DNA from 2 places in the Mesorhizobium sp. M7A.F.Ca.CA.001.04.2.1 genome. Region 2 is predicted to be linked to the other one. Evidence: predicted binding sites of a transcription regulator. Region 2 holds the regulator's gene; the other holds the start of a gene.

Region 1 (3,413 bases), on a different contig from region 2:
CATGCCCACCAGCCGTTCGATGTCCTCGGTCAGGGTGACGGGTTCGGCGAGGTGGCGTTCGACCGAAAGCGGCGCGACGGGCAGGCGCGGCGACACCGCCTCGTCGAGCCGGCCAAGCGCCTGGTCGAGGCGCAGGAGCAGCAGGGCGCCGAAGCGGCGGGCGAGCGGCGCGCGCGGTGCCGCCATGACGGCGCCCGCCGTGCGCAGGCCCACACTTTCCAGGCTGGTGCGGGTCGAAGGTTCTATGCGCAGCGCGGCCAGCGGCAGGGGCGCCAGCAGCGCCTCCTCCTCGCCTGACACAACGATGCGGTCGCCGCAAAAGCGTGCCGCCGCCCAGGCCGCACCCGGCGTCGCGGCAAGCCCGGCGCGGACATCGAAACCCTGATGGAAGAAGCGCGACAGGATGTCGTCCAGCATGGCGCGCTCGCCGCCGAACAGATGGGTGCAGCCGGTGACGTCGAGAAACAGGCCGTCTGCCCCGTCCAGCGCCACCAGCGGGGTGTAGCGGTCGCACCAGTCGGCGAGGCCTTCGAGCAGGCGGCGATCGGCTTCCGGATCGGCCTCGACGACGTCGATCGACGGATGCATGGCGCGCGCATCGGCGATGCCCATGTCGCGCTTCAGGTGCAGCGCCTCAGCCCGCTCGTCGAGGGCCGAGATGCGCTGTGCGTTGCGGTCGCGATGGCTGATCACGAGCGGCGGGTGAGATGGGTGATCCGACGACCGGGAACGCCAGGACCGCCCCAGACGCTGGCGCAGGATCCTTTCCGCCGCCAGATAGGGAAACCACAGGGACAGGATTCTTTGCCCGGTCTCTTGCCTCGCCCGCTCTTTCGTCGAATGCGCGTTCATCGGGGTTCCACTCCAGTGTGAATTGTCCAGGCAGGGCCGTGCGGCTCTTGCCGATGGTGAGGGTGAAGGCCGGGCGGCCGATCGAGCCGGCCAGCGGCCCGGCGATGGTGTCGCGCGGCACCGCCGGCGCCGAGGCGACGATGAGGCGGACGGGTGCCGCCGTCGGTTCGGGCCCAGCCGCCTGCCGCAGCAGGAACACCGGCCGGCCGGCCGCTTGCGCCCTTGCATGCAGCCGGCGTGTCGCGGTCAGGTCAAGCCGCTGCGGATTGCCGCGGATTTCCAGGATGACGGCGGCGAGCGCCGTCATCCGGGCCGCCTCCTCGGCGACCCACAGTGCATCGACGAGCCTTGGCGCCTCGGAAAACAGCAATTGCTCCGGCTCGATGCCGAACGAGGCGTGAAGCCCCCTGGCATAGGGAAAGCCGGCCTCGCGAAAAATCTCCGATGTGCCGATCCACAGCACCGGCAGCCCCGGCGTTTGCTTGAGGATCAGGCTGGTGAGCGACAAAGCGAAGCCGGCGACGGCCCCGGCATCGCGGGTTTCAAGCCCATGGATTTCGCTCAGGGCGGCCTTCGGCAGCCCGCCGCTCAGGGCGGCGTCGAGGCGCCCGACGCCGATAGGCAGGAACGCATCCGGCAACGCCGCGGCAATGCCACGCCGGACGATTGTGAGATCAGTGTTGACGTCAGCATCAAAGGGTGCGGCTGCCGGCGCAGCCAAGCGCTCGGGCAGCGTTCCCTCGATTTTCGCGATCTGGCGGCGCAGGGCAAAAACAGTCTCCCGCGCCACGGCGGTCATCGCCATGACGGTCAGCTTCCACTCACAATTGTTCCTGTTATGTTCCTATAGATTCCAGAGCGCATCCCAAGAGTCAAGCAGAGTCATGGGGAATTTATTCCTCTCTGCAGGGATGGCGCAGGCGCATCGGCCCGTTCATTTGCCGATTCCGGTGCGAAAGCCTATATGCCGGGATCAAAGGACAAAGCATGGCCCGCATCTACAAGACCCGCACCTGGCACGACGAACTCTCGCCCTCGATGGACGAAATGGAGTTCCTGGCGCTGGAGGCGTACGCCCATCTGCCGGAGGATTTTCGCAAACTGACCGGCGAGATCGTCATCCAGATCGCCGAGTTCCCGACCGACGAAATCATGGACGATCTGTCGCTGGAAACGCCATTCGACCTGCTCGGCCTGTTCGAGGGACGCGGCATCGCCGAGCGCTGGAACCCGCAGACCGGCGAAGGCCCGAACCGCATCACGCTCTACCGCCGCGCCATCCTCGATTACTGGTCCGAGAACGAAGAGACGCTGGGCGACATCGTCACCCACGTGCTGATCCACGAGATCGGCCACCATTTCGGCCTGTCGGACGAAGATATGGAGAAGATCGAAGAGGCGGCGGAGTAGGGTGCGCTGATATTCAGGTGATGCCGGCCTGCAAATGATGGCTTCCTGCGCTTCCCCGCTCTACCGCGTCGCGGTAGAACTGTGCTCACGTACCCAAAAGTACGCTCCGCTCCGGTTCTCGGAAACCACCATTTTCGACTCGGCCTGACCTGAATCTCAACACACGCTGCGTCGGAGCTTTTCAAATCTACCAGTCACTCAGCTTGGTATCGGGCCCGTATTCCTGACCGTCGATATCCTTGACCACGGCCTGGCCGCAACGCATCGCTTTGGCCTTCTTGTCGTAGGCATAGGTCGGCGAGCCGAACAGATGCCAGCCCTTGTTCAGCGCCGCTGTCACCTTGTGGCAGAAGCTGGCATCGTCCGGAGCGGACAGAAAGCGGTAGAGTTTCATTGTTCAATTCCTGTCGTGAGTAGCTGTAGCCCACTCGCATCCATCGAGCATTTATGACCCGATGGCGGCTGCCTTCGCCAGCAGTTTTTCGGCCTGCGCCAGGTGCAGCCGTTCGACCATCCTGCCGTTCAGCGCGATCACACCCTTGCCGGCATTCTCGGCGAGCGCGAAGGCTTCCTTCACCGAGCGTGCCTCGGCCACCGCTTCCGTGGACGGCACGAAGGCGCGGTTCGCGGCTTCGATCTGGGCCGGGTGGATGAGGCTCTTGCCGTCGAACCCCATGGCCGCGGCTTCCGCGCATTCATGGGCGAAGGCGTCGAGGTCGCGAAAATCGTTGGAGACGCCGTCGAGCATGTCGATGCCGCCGGCGCGTGCGGCCAGCACCATCTGCATCAGCCATGGCACGAGGTAGCGCCTATCAGGCGTCGCCAGAATGCCGGTCTCCTTGACCAGATCATTCGTTCCGGCAACGAAACAATTGAGCCGCGAGGCCGGATCGCGGCCAAGTTCGGCGATGGCGCCGATGTTGAGCAGCGCCTTGGGCGTCTCGATCATCGCCCATAGTTTCACGCTGTCGGGGGTAAAATTGTCGTCAAGCACGTCGCCGGCCTCGAGCAGGTCGCGCGGCGTGTCGACCTTGGGCAGAAGGATGCCGTCGGGTTCGCAGCTTGCGGCAGCCAGCAGGTCGTCGGCGCCCCATTCGCCTGATATCGCATTGATGCGCACGATCATCTCGCAGCGTCTCTCGGAATGGCCG
Region 2 (3,413 bases):
AGGTATCGTCGTCGCCGCCGAGCGCAGCTTCATCATGCTGGCAGTGATGCTGATTGCAGTTCTGTTCGATCGAGCAGCACTCACCATGCGCAATCTGGCGATCTCGGCGATCGCCGTCATCGTGGTGTCGCCGCATGAGGTGGTCGGCCCGAGTTTTCAGATGTCGTTCGCCGCGACCGCGGCTCTGGTCGGCGCTTATGCCGGCTGGGCGGATCACCGCGCGGGAAAAGCAAGACCGCCGCCGCCGAAGCGATCCTTGCCCGGGTTCCTGACACGAAAATTCCTGCTGGCGGCAATTGGTCTGGCCATGACCTCGATCATCGCCGGCAGCGCCACGACGCTGTTTGCCATCTGGCATTTTCAGCGTGTGTCGCCGCTCAGCCTGTTCGCCAATCTCGCGGTTATGCCGATCGTCACCGTCGTCATGTTCCTGGCCGTCGCCAGCGCGCTGCTGATGCCTTTCGGATTGGATTGGCCAGCTCTCTACCTGATGGGCAAGGGCCTGACGATGATGATCGCCATATCGGGCTGGATCTCCGAGCGTTCGCCTGTCGATGGGGTCGGGCTGATTTCGCAACAGTCGGTCCTGCTGGTGGCCATTGCCCTGGTCATCGCGACGATGGCGACGACATGGCTGCGGCTCGCGGCTCTGCCATTCGCGTTGGCAGGCTTGCTGACCGTCTCGGATACGCGCACGCCCGATGTGCTGATCTCGGAAGACGCCCGGCTGGTGGCGTTGCCGATCGGTGGCGGTGAGCTTGCCGTTAGCCGGCAACGGCCGAACGAATTCACCGTCGACAACTGGAAACGCGCGCTGACATCGGAAACCATCGTCGTTCCGGAAGTGTTCGACAACAGCGATGGGCAATTCGACGTCGCGGATGCCGTTGAGCTACCGCCGGGATCGCCGTTCTATTGCTCCTCAGGCGTTTGCGTGGCCAGGCACATGTCCGGTGCGATCATTGCCTATGTCGAGGACCGCAAGGACACCTGGAAAGCCTGCGGCTTCGCCGAGCTGATCGTCGTCAACGACGCCACCGCCTATGACGCCTGTCATAACCCACTGGTTCTCGTCATCACCAAGCGGCAACTGGCTCGCAAAGGCAGTGCCGCGGTCTTCTTCGATCGCCAATCGGCGACCACGCCGGCGACGATCAGCTTCGCGGTGGACAGCCCATATCGGCCCTGGCACACGCAACGCAGATACTCTCGCGAGGCGAGGGGGCTGGCACCCTTCAAGAAACCCGAGAAGCCAGTGGTCAACCCACAGCCGTCTCAGTAGCGACGGATCAGGCCGACGAGCTTGCCTTGCACCTTGACCCTATCGGGCCCGAAAATCCGTGTCTCGTAGGCTGGATTGGCGGCTTCGAGGGCAATCGAGGCGCCCTTGCGGCGGAACCGCTTCAGCGTCGCTTCCTCTTCATCGACCAGCGCCACGATGATCTCGCCGGGGCTGGCCGTATCGGCGTTACGGATGATGACGGTGTCGCCGTCGAAGATGCCGGCCTCGATCATCGAATCGCCCTTGACCTCCAGCGCATAGTGCGCGCCGCCCATGATCATGTCCGGCGGCACCGAAATCGAATGCGTCTGATGCTGGATGGCATCGATCGGCACGCCGGCGGCGATGCGACCCATGACCGGGATCGAAACGGCAGAGACCGCATCGTCGTCATTGCCGGGCGAAGGCATCCGCGAAGGCGCCGGCTTGATCTGCCGGCCAAGAGCACCACCCTGACCAAGACTGCCCTGGATGACGCTTGGCGAAAACTTCTTTGCCGCATTGAGGCCTGGCGCGATGGAGTCCGGCAGCCGCAGCACTTCCAGCGCGCGGGCCCGATTGGGCAGCCGGCGGATAAAGCCGCGCTCCTCAAGGGCCGTGATCAGCCGATGAATCCCGGATTTGGAGGCAAGGTCGAGCGCCTCCTTCATTTCGTCGAAGGATGGCGGAATGCCGCTCTCCTTCAGGCGTTCATGGATGAACATCAGCAGTTCATGTTGCTTGCGTGTCAGCATGGCGGCCCCCAGGTTCCCTGAAACCAGAATCGAAAAACAAACCCAGAACAAACACTATCTGTTCCAGTTGTGTTCTGCAACCGTTTAAAGTTTAATGAATTTGTTAAGGCTGCTGAAATTATTTGGCGCTTGCCAGCGGGTTACGATCGACGGGCGCCACCTTCGGCAATGCGCCTGCTCACATTGAAATTGTTATGGTTAATGACCTGTGGCTTATCCTCTACCAAAGCTTGGCATTATCTGTCGATCAGCCTCGACAAGGGGCGATTGCAACCTTCGGGACGTTCGTTGGCCGTGAACGAAACGGAGCCAAAACGCCAACGTCAGTTGGGCATTTTGGCTGGAAATTCAGCTCTCCGTCATTTGCCAGGCAGTGAGGGCAGCGACGGCGGATCGCCGGGATCGGTGCGTCAGGTAACGGCTTCCTTGACGGCGAAACGCTGGTCCTTCCATGCACCCGTGCGCAGAATGTCTTCCAGAACCTCAACCGCCAGCCACACATCCTTGTAGCTGACATAGAGCGGCGTGAAGCCGAAACGGATGGTCGACGGTGCGCGGAAGTCACCGATCACCCCGCGCTCGATCAGCGCCCGCATGATTTGATAGCCGTGGTCGTGAAGGAACGACACCTGGCTGCCGCGCCTGGTCGCGTCGCGGGTGGTCTCCAGCGTGAGACCGTAGGCGCCGCACTTGGCTTCGACGAGCTGGATGAACAGTTCTGTCTGCGCGACGCTCTTCTTTCGCAATGCCGCCATGTCGACGTCGCTCCAGATGGCAAGCGCGCCTTTGAGCGCCCGCATCGACAGGACCGGTTGCGTACCGCACAGAAAACGGCGGATGCCGGTGCCGGCAACATAACCCCGTTCGAAGGCAAAGGGCCGCGCATGGCCCCACCAGCCGCTGAGCGGCTGGCTGATATCGCCGTGGTGGCGCTGCGCGGCATAGATGAAGGCCGGCGCGCCCGGACCGCCGTTGAGGTACTTGTACGTGCAGCCGACAGCGAAATCGGCATTTGCCTGATCGAGCTCGACGGGCAGGGCGCCGGCGGTGTGGCAGAGATCCCAGACGATCAGCGCTCCGGCCGTATGAGCCCTGCGCGTCAGCGCCGCCATGTCGCGCAGTTCACCCGATTTGTAATTGACGTGGTTGACCAGCACCACCGCGACGTTTTCGTCGATCAGATCTTCGATGGTCGGCGCGTCGACGCCCGCGAGGCGCAGCAGGACGCCATCCCGGGTCGAGGCCACGCCTTCGGCGATGTACAGGTCGGTGGGAAAACTGTCACCTTCGGCGACGATGGCTGACCGGCCGGGCCGCATCTCCATCGCTGCGTGCAGCACCTTGTAGATGTTGGTCGATGTCGTGTCGCAGACAACGGTCTGGCCGGCCGCGGCTCC

The links. Region 2 encodes LexA, which represses DNA repair genes until DNA is damaged. Its sites were predicted from a motif close to TGTTCNNNNTGTGTTCNG; they were not measured.
Region 1: EN955_RS04980 (metallopeptidase family protein) is a predicted target of LexA. The motif match lies at 1,681-1,698, and genes of this name have one in related genera.

What each region holds. Positions count from the first base shown of each region.
Region 1 covers NZ_RZQT01000009.1:42,128-45,540, forward strand. Annotated here, with positions in the region: gene EN955_RS04970 (DUF6504 family protein) at 1-693, opposite strand, end outside; gene EN955_RS04975 (hypothetical protein) at 635-1,657, opposite strand; gene EN955_RS04980 (metallopeptidase family protein) at 1,840-2,262, shown strand; gene EN955_RS04985 (DUF1737 domain-containing protein) at 2,450-2,656, opposite strand; gene EN955_RS04990 (CoA ester lyase) at 2,708-3,413, opposite strand, start outside.
Region 2 covers NZ_RZQT01000091.1:8,197-11,609, forward strand. Annotated here, with positions in the region: gene EN955_RS24145 (ComEC/Rec2 family competence protein) at 1-1,282, shown strand, start outside; gene lexA (transcriptional repressor LexA) at 1,276-2,016, opposite strand; gene kynU (kynureninase) at 2,427-3,413, opposite strand, start outside.